DNA from 3 places in the Paenibacillus sp. FSL R7-0198 genome. Region 3 is predicted to be linked to each of the others. Evidence: a T-box and tRNA genes for the amino acid it is inferred to sense, from the RefSeq annotation. Region 3 holds a T-box; the other regions hold tRNA genes.
The links. A T-box is a leader RNA that pairs with one kind of tRNA and senses whether it is charged. The one in region 3 lies ahead of leuS (leucine--tRNA ligase), so its partner is inferred to be a tRNA-Leu.
Positions count from the first base shown of each region.

Region 1 (4,811 bases), 4.3 Mb from region 3:
CTTGGCGGATAATGCATTGTATCAAGCGAAAGAAGAGGGGCGTAACCGTACGGTTACGATCCAGACGGTTATTAAATAAGCAGCAAAGAAGCTGTTCCCTAAAAACAGGGGACAGCTTCTTTTATGTTTTATACCTCTTGTGAGGATCTGGCCAGAACCTCATTTGTATACGTTTCTCCCCAATCTCGCATGCTGAAGATGATCGGCCGTAATGTTTCACCAAAAGGTGTGAGGGAATACTCCACTTTAGGTGGGATCTGGGGGTATATTTCACGATGAACAATTCCACTGCCTTCCAACTCTCGAAGTTGCAGTGTGAGCATACGCTGGGTGATGTCAGGAAACAATTTTCGGAGCTCGTTAAATCTCAAAGGACCAGAGAATAAATGATACAAAATGGCACCTTTCCATTTGCCTCCGATTACACTTAGGGTAACTTCCACGGAACAGCCGTATGGCGTGGGACATGGCTTGGTTGCGTCCTTTTTCATTATAAGTGCACCTCCACTTTACGGTGATTTCTATAGTATCTATTTGGGTGGTTACATTACATAAAGTACGTATAGTTCATGAAAGAGCATATCACTTATTATGCAGATTATAAACCCTAATTCTAGGCTCAGGCAGATGCGATGATGTCTATAAGAAAAAAAAGAGCCCCGGTTTCGTCTTGCGAAACATGGAGGCTCAATGTATTGAATTTTGTACATTATATCAGGGTTTCGAGGGAATATGCACCGGCTCCAGCGAGAGCAACACCAAGTAATGATCCGATCATCACAAGGTTATATTCGAATCCTCCGTTCAGATTCCATAGACCTTTATCGGCATGCACCTTGGCTATGGCTACAATCATCGGAAGAATGAGCAGAACGGCACCAACGATAATCCATAGACCGACTCCAAACAGGAATCCACCGATCAGTTCAGCAAGTCCGGCACACACTGCCAAGGCTCTAGCCGGTTTCAGGCCAATCGCTCCGAAGAATTCAGCCGTCCCTGATATACCCTCGCCTCCAAACCAGCCAAACAGTTTCTTACATGCATGTCCAATCATAATGAAACCAATTACGAGACGAATGATAAGTAGACCTGTGTCCAACATGAGATTAGTTCCTCTTCTCTGGATGTATAAAATATGATGATGAACGTATATACGCTACTTCAATGACGATAGAATGGAGTCACATAGAGCCATCGTTGCAATATTATCCTTGGCGCTGGAATATGGGACGGTCTGATTCTGGCAACACTTGATGAAGTGCAACATTTCACCAACAAACCCGCGTAGATAAAGGTCGCGATAAGCTCCTGACATGGGAGAGCCGGAAGGTGTATATACGGTATCTTGTTCCTCGAGAGATTTCCAGGGAAGGCTGGTCGAGCTTCGGGATTGATGAACAGTAAGTGTGTTGATCTCTTCAGCTGACGCAAATCCGTTGTCAAAGGTGACGAGTACACTTTCACTCTCCCGTGACCAAGCACTCATGCCGGTAAAATAAGCACTGCCTACTACGTTATTCTCAAATACAAGGGAAATGCTTTGATTAATGTGTTCCCCATCTTTCACGGCTGTGCCTGTAACTCGTATTGCTTCTCCGAATAAGTAACGCATCAGATCGACCATATGAATGGCAGCGAGCTTCATGAAATGTTCCTCATCCTTGCAAAATGGGGTACTGTCTACAGCGAATTTCATTTGGAATGAACGCACTTTACCTAACGAATTACTATCAATGAGTTCCTTGAGCTTCATATATACCGGAGCATAACGTTTCATAAAACCGACCATGACAACGACGCCAGCCTGCTCGGCAGCTTCTGCTACTGTGGCGGCTTCGGCTGCGTTCCATCCGAGCGGCTTATCCACGTATACATTCTTGCCAGCCCGAATACATTCGAGAACAAGAGCGGTCTGATCTATAGGCTGGGCGACCACAACGACTCCGTCACAAGTTTCCTGCTGTAACATAAGTCCAGCGTTATCATACGCTTTTCCGTTGCTGCCAAATCGCAGCAGAGCTGCTTCAGAGCGTTTCATACTGCGAGTAGCAATGGCCTGGATCTGCGCTCCGGCTTCAATAACAGAAGGGTAAATATTCGTGGATGCATGAAACCCGGCACCGATAAAGCACAGATTGGTTGTTTTCAAAGTGGATCTCTCCTTCATTTTTGCATTCGTTTCGATGGTATATTTGTTTAATACTACGATAGGGTGTTTGAAGTTGAGAAAAAAGGACATATGTCCTATTCTTAAATGAATAAAAAGAAGTTGCATTTTTATTTTGGAGCATGTATACTCTGAATTACGGTAAAACAAGGAATTGCTTCACCGGAACGCTTTTCATCGATGGATGAGGAGATACATATTATGCGGTCGTGGCGGAATTGGCAGACGCGCACGGTTCAGGTCCGTGTGGGCTAACCCCCCGTGGAGGTTCGAGTCCTCTCGACCGCATCTAACAAAAAAGGTTCGTGAGTTGCTCTAGGGCAATTCACGAACCTTTTTTTATTTTGTGGATCATTTGTGTGGAGCCTACATTTTGCTACTGGCATGCTTGCTAATGCTAATGTTGCCGCTGGCGCAGAATGACTGCCGTGATGATCCCGGCAATGGCTCCTGCAATACCGAATAGCGTAACACTGGCAACCACTTCAACCGACTGGAGACGAAACAAAAAAGCGATACCACTGCCGAAAGTGGTTCCAGCGAGAAATCCGAGCGAAATTCCTAATTCTTTCGTTAATTTCATTGTTTCACCTACTTGGAAATGTGAGATATGGATTTGCAAATATTGGGTACAGGCAGTAAAGTGTGATCAGGAAAATCATCACATTTTATTTCCTTTTTTATCTTGTGGTTTTAACCCGTTAATTATGCATGATATCTCATATGGGAGGGTAAGAGCGAATGAATATGAACGAACGAATTGCAGCATGGAATGAGGAAGCACAGCAGTGTGCTTGCGGTCATCAACACCGGGTGGTGGATATGCTGATTCATCTGGAAGCTGGGGCCATTCAGAGGTTACCGGGTTACTTGTCTGAGCAAGGATATCGTCAGGTGACGGTTGTTTATGATCGACATACGTTTCAGGCGGCCGGATCTGATGTGCTGAGTAGTATTCGCGAAGCGGGAAAGCATGCGGATGAGATCGCTCTACCGGAGAATCTGACGGGTGATATCATTGCGGACGAAGCAGCTATTGTACAGGTTATGTTGGGTGTGAGACTCGAAAGTCAGGCTGTAATTGCGGTGGGTTCAGGTACCATTCATGATCTGGTGAGATTTGTTTGTTCCAAAATGAACAAGCCCTTTTTGTCGATACCTACAGCGGCTTCAGTGGATGGGTTTACCTCTGCGGGTGCGCCCTTAATTGTAAGCGGCGTCAAACAAACATTTCAGGCTGTTCCGCCGGAGGCTATCTTTGCCGATCTGGATATTCTGGAGCAAGCCCCGCAAGTGATGACGGCTGCCGGATTCGGAGATATGCTTGGTAAATATACTTCGCTTGCAGACTGGATTGTTTCCCGTGAACTGGGCGGAGAACCGTTCTGTCCAGTTGCTTATCGGATGACAGAAGAAGCGCTGAATACCTGCATAGATCATGTACAAGCGATTGCGGAGGGGCGAGCAGAGGGAGTAGCTGTATTAATGGACGCATTAATTGTTTCCGGTATCTCCATGCTGATCATTGACCATTCCCGTCCGGCATCCGGAGGTGAGCATCATCTGTCCCACATCCTGGAGATGGATCTGATGCAAGCGGGAGAAAGACCGGTTCTGCATGGTGCCAAAGTTGGCGTAGCTTGTGCATTGCTTACGGTGAAATATAAAGAACTTGCACAGAGATCGGGTGAACCGGTGTTTGGGATATATGACCAATTGCCAGAGGCTTCTCAGCTCATCGTATGGTTGGAACAAGTAGGTGGACCTGTGACTACTGAGCAACTCGGTGTAACCCCGGAGATGGTGGAACATGCATTCAACACAGCGCATACACTTCGTCCTCGATATACGGGGTTGAGATACATCAATGAAGTGTTAAACACAAGGTTAGGATGACCTTTTAGAGAGAATGGTCTCGATGAAATGCATAAACTTAGCTTGTAGCGGGCTGTGATGGCTCTCCTTGGGAACAAAAGGCGAAAAAGGGTAGGTTATCTGACATTTCTGATGGAATAGCCAGAACAGTGCTTCAAGTCCGAGAGAGAAGGCATGCATTTTATTTTAAAAAAGGCTCTGGCCTCCCTATGGGGAGATCAGAGCCTTTTGGCTGTTCGCTTATTTAGTTGTTGCGACGATCTTTCAAGATGACATCTGCGAACAAAATAGTTTTCGGAATACGGAAAAATTGCTCCGCTTGTTCCTGAAACGCAGCAGAAGGCAGTGTTCCCTGATGCAGCCATTTGCGGAAAGTGCCGGGATGAACCCCGATCCAGTGGCTGACATCTGTCACCGACAAATCATGGACCATACACAAGCCTGTCAAAATACGGTTACTCACCGGAGAACGGGTCACCGTACGCTTCATGAAGCGAGATGACTCGGGTTGACATATGACAGGGCTATTACGCACAACTTCTTCATTGAAGAGAATATGACGCGGGTAGCCGAGTAATTGGCAAGTCTTGTCCAAATTGGTACTGCCGGGTATCCGTCCTTCATATACCCACGCACTGACACTGCGTGAAGAGATGGAGAGGTCTTCAGCAAGCTGGGACAATTTGATATCATTGGCCATCAGCACGGCAAGAAGAACCCGATTGCGGATTTGACAGCGTGTCGGTTTTCGGAATCGTTTAACACG
Region 1 is NZ_JBBOCB010000001.1:5,876,105-5,880,915, forward strand. It holds gene MKY87_RS25765 (sensor domain-containing diguanylate cyclase) at 1-79, shown strand, start outside; gene MKY87_RS25770 (winged helix-turn-helix transcriptional regulator) at 129-491, opposite strand; gene MKY87_RS25775 (DoxX family protein) at 710-1,105, opposite strand; gene MKY87_RS25780 (Gfo/Idh/MocA family protein) at 1,160-2,152, opposite strand; tRNA gene MKY87_RS25785 (tRNA-Leu) at 2,374-2,458, shown strand; gene MKY87_RS25790 (hypothetical protein) at 2,568-2,753, opposite strand; gene MKY87_RS25795 (sn-glycerol-1-phosphate dehydrogenase) at 2,912-4,066, shown strand; gene MKY87_RS25800 (helix-turn-helix domain-containing protein) at 4,290-4,811, opposite strand, start outside.
Region 1: it has a tRNA-Leu gene. The T-box ahead of leuS (leucine--tRNA ligase) is inferred to sense a tRNA for this amino acid. The anticodon was not compared.

Region 2 (4,811 bases), 3.7 Mb from region 3:
GACCCGTCAGATTGAACAGACACCACAGGGTAAAAAAGAAGCTATTCGGTACTCGACCATGGACTCGACAATCGCACTGACACTTGCCCTGTTCATCAATGCGGCCATCCTGATTGTATCTGCTGCTGTATTCCACAGTGCTGGTATGACACAGGTTGCTGAGATCGCAGATGCGTACCATCTGCTGACACCTCTATTGGGTACTACGGTTGCAAGTATTCTGTTCGGTGTGGCGCTGTTAGCATCAGGCCAGAACTCTACCCTTACAGGTACACTCGCCGGGCAGATTGTTATGGAAGGTTTCCTGAACATTCGAATTCCCGCTTGGCTGCGCAGACTGGTCACACGTCTGATCGCCATCATCCCGGCGGTAATTGTCACAGCCATTGCAGGAGAACATGGCACAGAAGAACTGCTCATTTTGAGCCAGGTCGTGCTGTCGCTTCAATTGCCCTTTGCTGTAATTCCCCTGGTGATGTTCACGAGTGATAAAAAAAGCATGGGTGCATTCGCCAACAAATTGTGGCTCAAAATCATCTCATGGGTCATTGCCGCGATTATCGTTGTGCTGAATGTATATCTGATCATTCAGACGATTCGGTTATTCTAATCTCGTTCTTATTGACCAAATACTAAAAAGGCTGATCAACTCCGGTATTCAATACCAAGTTGATCAGCCTTTATTGTTGCAGTACTGCAGCGTGTTTCCTTTTATAGTAAAACGCTAAACTCTAATAAACAATTATCTAATCCTGATTGGGCACCAGTAACGGCAGGAGTTCATCCAATGAATTAACAGTCCAATCCGCACGTTCCTCATCCGATCGGTCTGGCTGGAATCTTCCGTAACCCTGCATAATTCGAATCGTAAGCATGCCCAGCTTCCGAGCAGGTATAATGTCGTTATCGATCCGATCCCCAACCATGACGGCTTCCTCCGGTTCACAGCCGGCCTGTTTCAAGGCTACAGCGTATAACTCAGGGTCTGGCTTGGACACACCTTCTTCAGCAGAACAGGCCAGAACATCAACATACTTCCGCAAGCCGTAGCTCTCCAGTCTCTCTTCCGTTCCAGGACTCTGATTGGCAATAATGCCAATGCGATAATGCCGTGACAACTGCTGAAGAACGGAATCCGCTGAAGGAAAAGGACGTTCAAGATCTTTTTGAAACTTCAACTTGTCCTGAATCTGTTTCTGGTGTCCCTCGTCTTCAACGAATGTGCGAATCGCCACTCTCATAGGCCATTGCTCATATTTCTGGTAACAGTTCGCGAACAGTTCGCGTACCGCCTCAATTGTCACCGGATACCCCAAAGCACAGGCTTCACGGACGAACTGTCCGATAATATCATCAACCGGCTCCCATTCATCCACCAGTGTATCTCCAACATCAAAAAACAACCACTTTAATCCACCCACATCCGGCACGCCAATTCCTCCTTGTAAGCCACAGGCAATCTAAAAGTTCGTGTTCAAAAAGTCTTGAACTACCTTTAAAACCATAAAAAAGAAGACTCACCATCTTGCATGAGTCTCCTCAAACTTCCGTTTATCGATACATTCAATTATAACAGGCACCTTACACCTGAGCAATCACAAGCTATGGCATTAACCATTGAGGAGAAAGCCAACTTCCCCATTGAGCGAATATACAATCCGGTCTGCGCCCATGCCCCGATAGATGCCCTTAGGATGACTCTGCTCCGTAATGACGCACAGGGATTTCGATGTCCATGAACGGCAGATCTGTAAATAACGACAGGTTAGATTCAGGCTGTTCTCGAAAATAAACACGTTGCCTACGCTGCCCTGCGGCAAAAACCATTTTTGAGCTGCAGCCGTATTCATGCGAATGACATGTTCGACTCCGATTCTACGGAGTCTGCGCTCTTCCCCTGCACTGTTGGTTAGAACGGCAAACGGCATTTTTTTGTACATTAGTAATTTGATAAATTTGCGTCCTGCTTCATTTGGAGCAGTCACTAAGATCATCTCAGTATCCATCATTCGTTCCTCCCTTGGCGTGAAAAGACAACAAAAAAGAAGCGTGGGGGACCAAGGCCTCCCGAACGCTTCTTAAAGAACCCATGGCGAAAACGCCATGAACCAGCGTACGGCTTGTTGCCTCTCCCTTTAACGCTTACGAGGTTAGCTGACGGATTCGGGCGCGAGAGTCGCCCTATTTCCGGCTGTCACCGGAAAATTCACCCCATGAATGCCTACTGTCCTGGACAGCGCATTCTGTTGGTTCCCCCGTTTTCCACTCATCAATGAATGGAAACTCAGCGATTAAAACATCGTTCGTATATCTTAAGGATAAGATCGAGCGATATTATCGTTTGTTTCGTTTTTCAGGTACAATTTAGTTTAAATTGAAATTACGTTATGAATCATACACCCGTGCCATGATGGTGTAAAGTCCGCACAGATCACCGAATCGACAGATTTTCGGCAATACTCACATATAATAGCGCTTACAACAAGGTCATACTCTATCCATCTCTTTAAATCTATCTAATTCTCACTCTGACGAAAATCACTTCGCAATTCATTCACGTATTCTGCACAACTTGCCTGTTTTGGTGCTTTTAACACCATATTAGTTTTGCAATATTTAATTGCAACCAATATAATAGAAGATATAAGAGTAAATAAATGGAGGCGATTTAGATGACAGTCTACGATTACAAAGTGAATACCCTTCGCGGTCAAGAAGTTGAAATGTCCGACTACCGTGACAAAGTGCTCCTGATTGTGAATACGGCAAGCTCATGCGGACTTACCCCTCAATTCAAAGGTCTGCAAGAATTGCAAGACAAGTTCCAGGATGCGCCATTTGAAGTCCTTGGTTTTCCAAGTAACCAGTTTGCACAGGAAAAAGGTTCTTCCGATGATATTGCCGAGTTCTGTCAGATGAATTATGGCGTAAGCTTCCCTATGTTTGAGAAAATTGATGTGAACGGCTCAAGCGCTCACCCTCTCTTCCAGCACCTTAGCACAGAAGCTCCTGGCCTGCTCGGCTCCAAAGCAATCAAATGGAATTTCACCAAATTCCTTGTGGATCAGAACGGACAGGTCATTAAACGGTATGCTCCCAAAACAACACCGGACAAGATTGAAGAAGATATCAAGAACTTGCTGCAAAAATAATACATTGGCCACCCGTAGCCGGAAGGTAGAGCACCATTGCCCCGGTATGGATGGCCTTTTTTCTCAACTTTGATGTCAGACTGTTAAAAAAACAAAAAAAAGAAGCTTTCCATTAATGGAAAGCTTCTTCTTAATCGTTCATATGATGCGGTCGAGAGGACTCGAACCTCCACGGGCATACGCCCACTACCCCCTCAAGATAGCGTGTCTGCCATTCCACCACGACCGCATGTCGTAAATAATCGGCAACAGAATTGATTATACCGGGTTCAGAACTAAAAGTAAAGTATTTTTTAATACTTCTTTTACAGCTAGGCATTTTCCACAAAAAACGCATATTCTCGTCATCTTTACCCATGAACTGCATACATTAGATTTGATCCCCTCCTTTCCGGATTGAACTGATCTTATTGATTCATTTATATCTAGTCCTCCCTGCACTTCGCAGATATTTAACCTTATATGTTATATAAAATAACACAAATATTGAATCCCAGATTTAATCCATTAAATTTCACGGATACTATTGACAAAAAGCGGACATTTATGGGATGATAACTATCATATAATTCGGATTTTTAAACATAAAGCAAACAAAAAGGAATATAAATGTCACTTTAAGTGACATTTAACGAACACAGGAGGCGAATGATTGTGAACCGTGGGAATAAGCTGCTCGATTATGTCAAACTGCTTGATTCCTCTATTCAGGTTGGAGGGTTCACCCATTCCTTCGGCATGGATATCCATATCAGGGAGGGTACCATTCGTAATGCTGAAGATCTCGAATCATTCATGCGTTGTCAGTTGCATCCGAGCATCGTTCGTCTAGAAGGCATGGCCATCAAAGGCATCTATACCGCAGCAGATCACAAGGATACATGGCGGATAGCTCTAATCGACAAGCTCGTTCATGTTCAGCGAACCCCTGGAGATCTCAGAGAACAAGCTGCCGCCATGGGTAAACGATTGATCAGACTTGCACGCGCTCTGCACCCCTGGATTGAATTCAGCCAGCTCGAACAGATCTTTGCCAAATACGATTCGGTTGGCTGCCTCTCCACTGTTCACGCCTGGATTAACCACCACCTCGACATCCCGGTCGAGGAGGCGGTCCTTGGTTACCTGCATTCAGCCATGAATGCCTGCATAACCGAAGCCTCCAAAGTCATTCCCCTGAACAACGATACAACCAAGGATCTGATGGTCCGCCTGGCCACAGATCTGGAGAATGAATGGAAGACCGTCAGCGCCTCGGCTGCGGATGGACTGGCACAGCCAACCTCGATGTCCATGAAATCATTTTTTCCCAGTTTCCATATGCTTGGAGCTGGACTTCATGCCTACAGGGCCTAATCCTCTTCCTCCTCATACCTGCTCCCCTTTATTCAGACAAACTAAAAAACACGCGGCAACCTCCTTGCCGACGTGTTTTTTGTCATTTTATTTGTTTTATTTACGTATTTACGCCATTTATCATCAAAAAATACACTTTTTTCCGTCTTTTTTAATTGTTAGATGACGAATTTACGTATATAATGAAACATACAGCTCGCATTTCTATATATTTTACATGAAGAAAGGGCGGCTGAATACTACATTCTAATCAGGGGTGAACCCTTTTGAACAAGAAAAAACCAGTTACTCCGTTCGGATGGG
Region 2 is NZ_JBBOCB010000001.1:5,279,787-5,284,597, reverse strand. It holds gene MKY87_RS22920 (Nramp family divalent metal transporter) at 1-610, shown strand, start outside; gene MKY87_RS22915 (HAD family hydrolase) at 747-1,430, opposite strand; gene MKY87_RS22910 (hypothetical protein) at 1,611-2,009, opposite strand; cyclic di-AMP (ydaO/yuaA leader) riboswitch at 2,125-2,300, opposite strand; gene MKY87_RS22905 (glutathione peroxidase) at 2,673-3,152, shown strand; tRNA gene MKY87_RS22900 (tRNA-Leu) at 3,299-3,381, opposite strand; gene MKY87_RS22895 (urease accessory protein UreF) at 3,807-4,508, shown strand; gene MKY87_RS22890 (hypothetical protein) at 4,775-4,811, shown strand, end outside.
Region 2: it has a tRNA-Leu gene. The T-box ahead of leuS (leucine--tRNA ligase) is inferred to sense a tRNA for this amino acid. The anticodon was not compared.

Region 3 (4,811 bases):
GAAAGTTAAATGTCGGGTGACACTGGTACGTGAAGACGGACGTGTGAATCTGGCCATGACTCAACTCAAACAAGTTGGACGTAACGAAGATGCAGACAAGCTGCTCGCCTTTATGAAAGAGCGTCCTATGGGCGGCATGCCTTACTCTGATGCAACTCCGCCGGATATCATCAAGCAGCGCTTTGGCATCAGTAAGTCAGCTTTCAAGCGTGCCTTGGGCAAATTGATGAAGGACGGATTGGTGGTCCAAAAGGAAAGCTGGACGTATCTGTCCGAATCTGCTCCTGCGGATCAGAATGAAAATAAGTAATTTTCTTGATTGAATATTTCGTAATATGAAACTCGGAGAAGGCAGGGCTAGGCTGGGTAAACACCGGATACCCCTGCTTTTTCTTTTGTTAGCAGGATTGGAAAATGAAATTGAAAGTGCGGTGCCTGACATGTCTTACCGGAAATTTGCCTATGTGTATGATGAATTAATGGAAGATATGCCTTATCCGGACTGGATAAGGTTTGCAAGAACAGCATGGGAAAAGCATGGAATGCCCAAAAGTGTCGCTGAACTTGGCTGTGGAACGGGCTCCATTACGATCCCGCTCGTGAACTCCGGTTTCGAAGTTACAGGCATTGACCTCTCAGCAGATATGCTGTCGGTTGCACGCAGCAAGATGGAGGCTACGCCTCAGGGCCATCGCTTGTATCGGGAAGGCAGCGTACGTTGGGTGCAGCAGGATATGCGAGACTGGCGAGTTCCGGAACCTGTGGATTCGGTGATATCATTCTGTGATTGCGTCAATTATCTGCTTGAACAAGAAGATGTTGTTCGAACATTCCAGCGGACATATGAGATGCTGAAGCCTGATGGAACGTTTTTGTTTGATGTGCATCATCCCAATACGCTTATCCGTTATGATGAGGAGCAACCTTTTGTACTGGATGAGCGCTCCGTATCTTATATTTGGACTTGTGATCTGGACCAGGATCGTTGTGAGATTGAGCATCATCTCAGTATTTTTTCGCGTGTGGATGATGGTCCCAAGGATATATACCAGCGGTTTGAAGAGGTTCATGTCCAGCGTGCATATAACCCGGAATGGATGAAGATGGAGTTATCCAAGGCAGGTTTTAGAGATGTGAAAGTATATGCGGATTTTGAATGGAAAGAGGCCGGAGACAGCGCACAGCGTTTGTTCTACGTTGCTGTGAAGTAAGAATAAAAGATAAGAACTGTCCTTATGTTGCATAAGGGCAGTTTTTTTGTTTTATTTTCCATAAAGAATGAGTGACATGTTTCTGTATTCGGGCAAAGAAATGTCAGGAAAGACTCACAAGCGTGACAAAAAGTATTGCCAGTTAAAGTAAAGGAGGCGATAATAGTCGGATAGAAAGCGTTTTCTAAGGAAATCAACAGTTGAGGTGAGGTGTAGAAGTGGAAAGTACATATAAAACAAGACTTTCGTCAGAACAGTTGAATGCCATAATAGAGCAGCATTTCTCTGCAAGTATACAGGAGTACAAGGAAATGGTGGATGGCTGGGCCAATCATGCATATCTCATTACACTCAGTGACGCACAGCGAGTGGTACTCAAAATTGCTCCTTCAGCTTCGACAAATCTGATGCGCTGTGAGCAGGATCTCATGATTGCCGAAGTTGAGGCCCTGCGCCTTATTACGGAGCTACAGGATGTTCCCGTACCCCAAGTGTTGGCTTATGATGATTCGTTAACTATGGCTTCAGCCCGTTATTTTATCATGGAATACATGTCTGGAACACCCTATAATCAGGTCAAGGATCAGTATTCTGCGGAAGAACAGGAAGCCATTGAACACCAGCTCGGTCAGTACAATCGTCGAATCAATGAAATCAAGGGCGAGCAGTTTGGATATTTCTCGGAGGAAAAACAGCGATATTCCACATGGAAAGAAGCATTTATGAATCTAATGGATGACATTCTTAACGATGGTGAAGAAGCCGGGATTACATTTTCGATCGATTATCCTGAATTGAGACGCTTGATTGAAGATAAGTCGGATGCGCTTAACGATGTCAAAGAACCTGTTCTTGTCAGTTGGGATCTGTGGGATGGCAATGTGTTAGTAGACAAAGGTCGTATCACAGCGATTATTGATTTTGAACGTTCACTGTGGGCAGATCCTCTGATGGAGCATTATTTCAGTCATTTTAACTATACTCCCGGTTTTGTGAAAGGGTATGGGCATGCGATTACAACTGAAAGTGAGCTGAGAAGAAGAAGTTTATACGACTTGTATTTTGATCTGGTATTACGCATTGAATGCGCTTATCGCCAATATGATAATCAGGAACATGTGAATTGGACCATTCATAATCTGGAGGAAGGCATTGAGCGTTTTCGCTTATCCTGAACAGCAACCAGTGTTATGAACGATACGAACCGTAGACTTCAAGATAGCGATTATAACGTGTAATATTGACTTTGGGCTTGCTTTTTTATATAATGGTCCCGATATTGTATACATATTTCGATGATAAGGATCAGTAGTAATTCCTGTACATACAGAGAGCCGGCGGTTGGTGCAAGCCGGTTGACAGTGATTTGCGAACTCGCCTTGGAGAAATGCGGTGATTACACCATTCTGTTTAACCTGCTTGTATAAAGCTTGGGTTCAGGAATGGAAATCCGCATCGGTTAACCGCCGTTACAGGTCCAAAGGGAGTGGATGACGAAGCACGTTCGTCCGCTAACTAGGGTGGTACCACGGGAATTCAACCTCTCGTCCCTAGCGCTGCAAACGCTACGGGATGCTGAGGTTTTTTTGTTGCAATTAAAGCTAAAGCGAATAACCTGAAGGAGGAACAATAGATGAGTGAGAATAACCAGCCGAAACACGGCTATCAGCCACAAGTCATGGAAAAAAGTTGGCAGCAATACTGGGATGCAAATAAAACGTTTAAAACGGGTGAGGACCCTGCTAAACCGAAATTTTATGCACTGGATATGTTCCCTTATCCATCCGGTTCAGGTCTGCACGTAGGCCACCCGGAAGGATATACGGCAACGGATATCGTTTCCCGTTACAAACGTATGCGCGGTTACAACGTATTGCACCCAATGGGTTGGGACGCTTTCGGTCTGCCTGCTGAGCAGCATGCACTGGATACAGGTGAACATCCACGAGATATTACATTCCGTAATATTGACAATTTCCGTCGCCAGATCAAATCGCTCGGTTTCTCTTATGACTGGGATCGTGAGATCAGCACAACGGACCCTGAATACTATAAATGGACACAATGGATCTTTATCCAGCTGTACAATAAGGGCCTGGCTTATGTGGATGAAGTTGCAGTTAACTGGTGTGAAGCCCTTGGAACGGTACTTGCTAATGAAGAGGTTATTGATGGCAAGAGTGAACGTGGTGGACATCCGGTTGTACGCAAACCGATGCGTCAATGGGTTCTGAGAATTACCGAGTATGCAGAGCGTCTGTTGGAAGACCTGGAAGAGCTGGATTGGTCTGAAAGCATCAAGGATATGCAGCGCAACTGGATCGGTAAATCAACAGGTGCGGAAGTTGTATTTGCCATTGAGGGTCGCGAGGAAGTTATCAAGGTGTTCACTACCCGTGCGGACACATTGTTCGGTGCGAGCTTTGCAGTACTTGCTCCAGAACATGAATTGGTAGGAGCAATTACAACCGATGACCAACGTGAAGCGATTCAGGCTTATCAGGAGCAGGCTTCTCGTAAAAGTGATCTGGAACGTACGGATTTGGCCAAAGACAAAACAGGTGTATTCACTGGCGCTTATGCAATCAACCCTGTTAATGGTGCAAAACTGCCGATCTGGATTGCTGATTACGTTCTTGCAGGCTACGGTACAGGTGCGGTTATGGCTGTTCCGGGTCATGATGCACGTGACTGGGAATTTGCGAAGCAGTTCGGTCTGGATATCATCGAGGTTATTCAAGGTGGGGACGTTACACAAGAGGCTTATTCCGGTGATGGCGCGCATGTGAATTCCGATTTCTTGAACGGACTGAATAATGAAGAAGCGGTTGCCAAGATGATTGCTTGGCTGGAAGAGAACGGTAAAGGGCAAGGGAAAGTAACCTATCGTCTGCGTGATTGGCTGTTCAGCCGTCAGCGCTACTGGGGTGAGCCAATCCCGATTCTGCACCTGGAAGATGGAACGATGAAGACGGTACCTGAGGATCAACTTCCATTGCTGCTGCCTGATATCGACCAGATCAAACCTTCGGGTACTGGAGAATCACCACTGGCGAATGTTACGGAGTGGGTGAATACGGTAGATCCGGAAACGGGAATGAAGGCACGTCGTGAGACCAACACCATGCCACAATGGGCGGGTAGCTGCTGGTATTACCTGCGCTTTATCGATCCGCACAATGACAAGGAACTGATCTCCAAGGAGAAACAGCAGCAGTGGCTGCCAGTTGATCTGTACATTGGTGGAGCAGAGCACGCGGTGCTTCACTTACTGTACGCTCGTTTCTGGCATAAAGTGCTGTATGATCTGGGTGTTGTGGAGACCAAAGAACCTTTCCACAAACTGGTGAACCAAGGTATGATCCTGGGTACCAATAATGAGAAAATGAGTAAATCTCGTGGTAATGTCATTAACCCGGATGAAATCGTCAATGAATTCGGTGCAGATACATTGCGTCTGTACGAGATGTTCATGGGACCATTGGAAGCGACAAAACCGTGGAATGCAAACGGGGTTGAAGGCATGCACCGCTTCCTGTCACGTGTATGGCGTCTTTTCATTAACGAAGACACAGGAGCCATCAATGACAAGATTACGGT
Region 3 is NZ_JBBOCB010000001.1:1,609,956-1,614,766, reverse strand. It holds gene MKY87_RS06915 (CvfB family protein) at 1-310, shown strand, start outside; gene MKY87_RS06910 (class I SAM-dependent DNA methyltransferase) at 441-1,211, shown strand; gene MKY87_RS06905 (phosphotransferase family protein) at 1,430-2,386, shown strand; T-box leader at 2,498-2,766, shown strand; gene leuS (leucine--tRNA ligase) at 2,845-4,811, shown strand, end outside.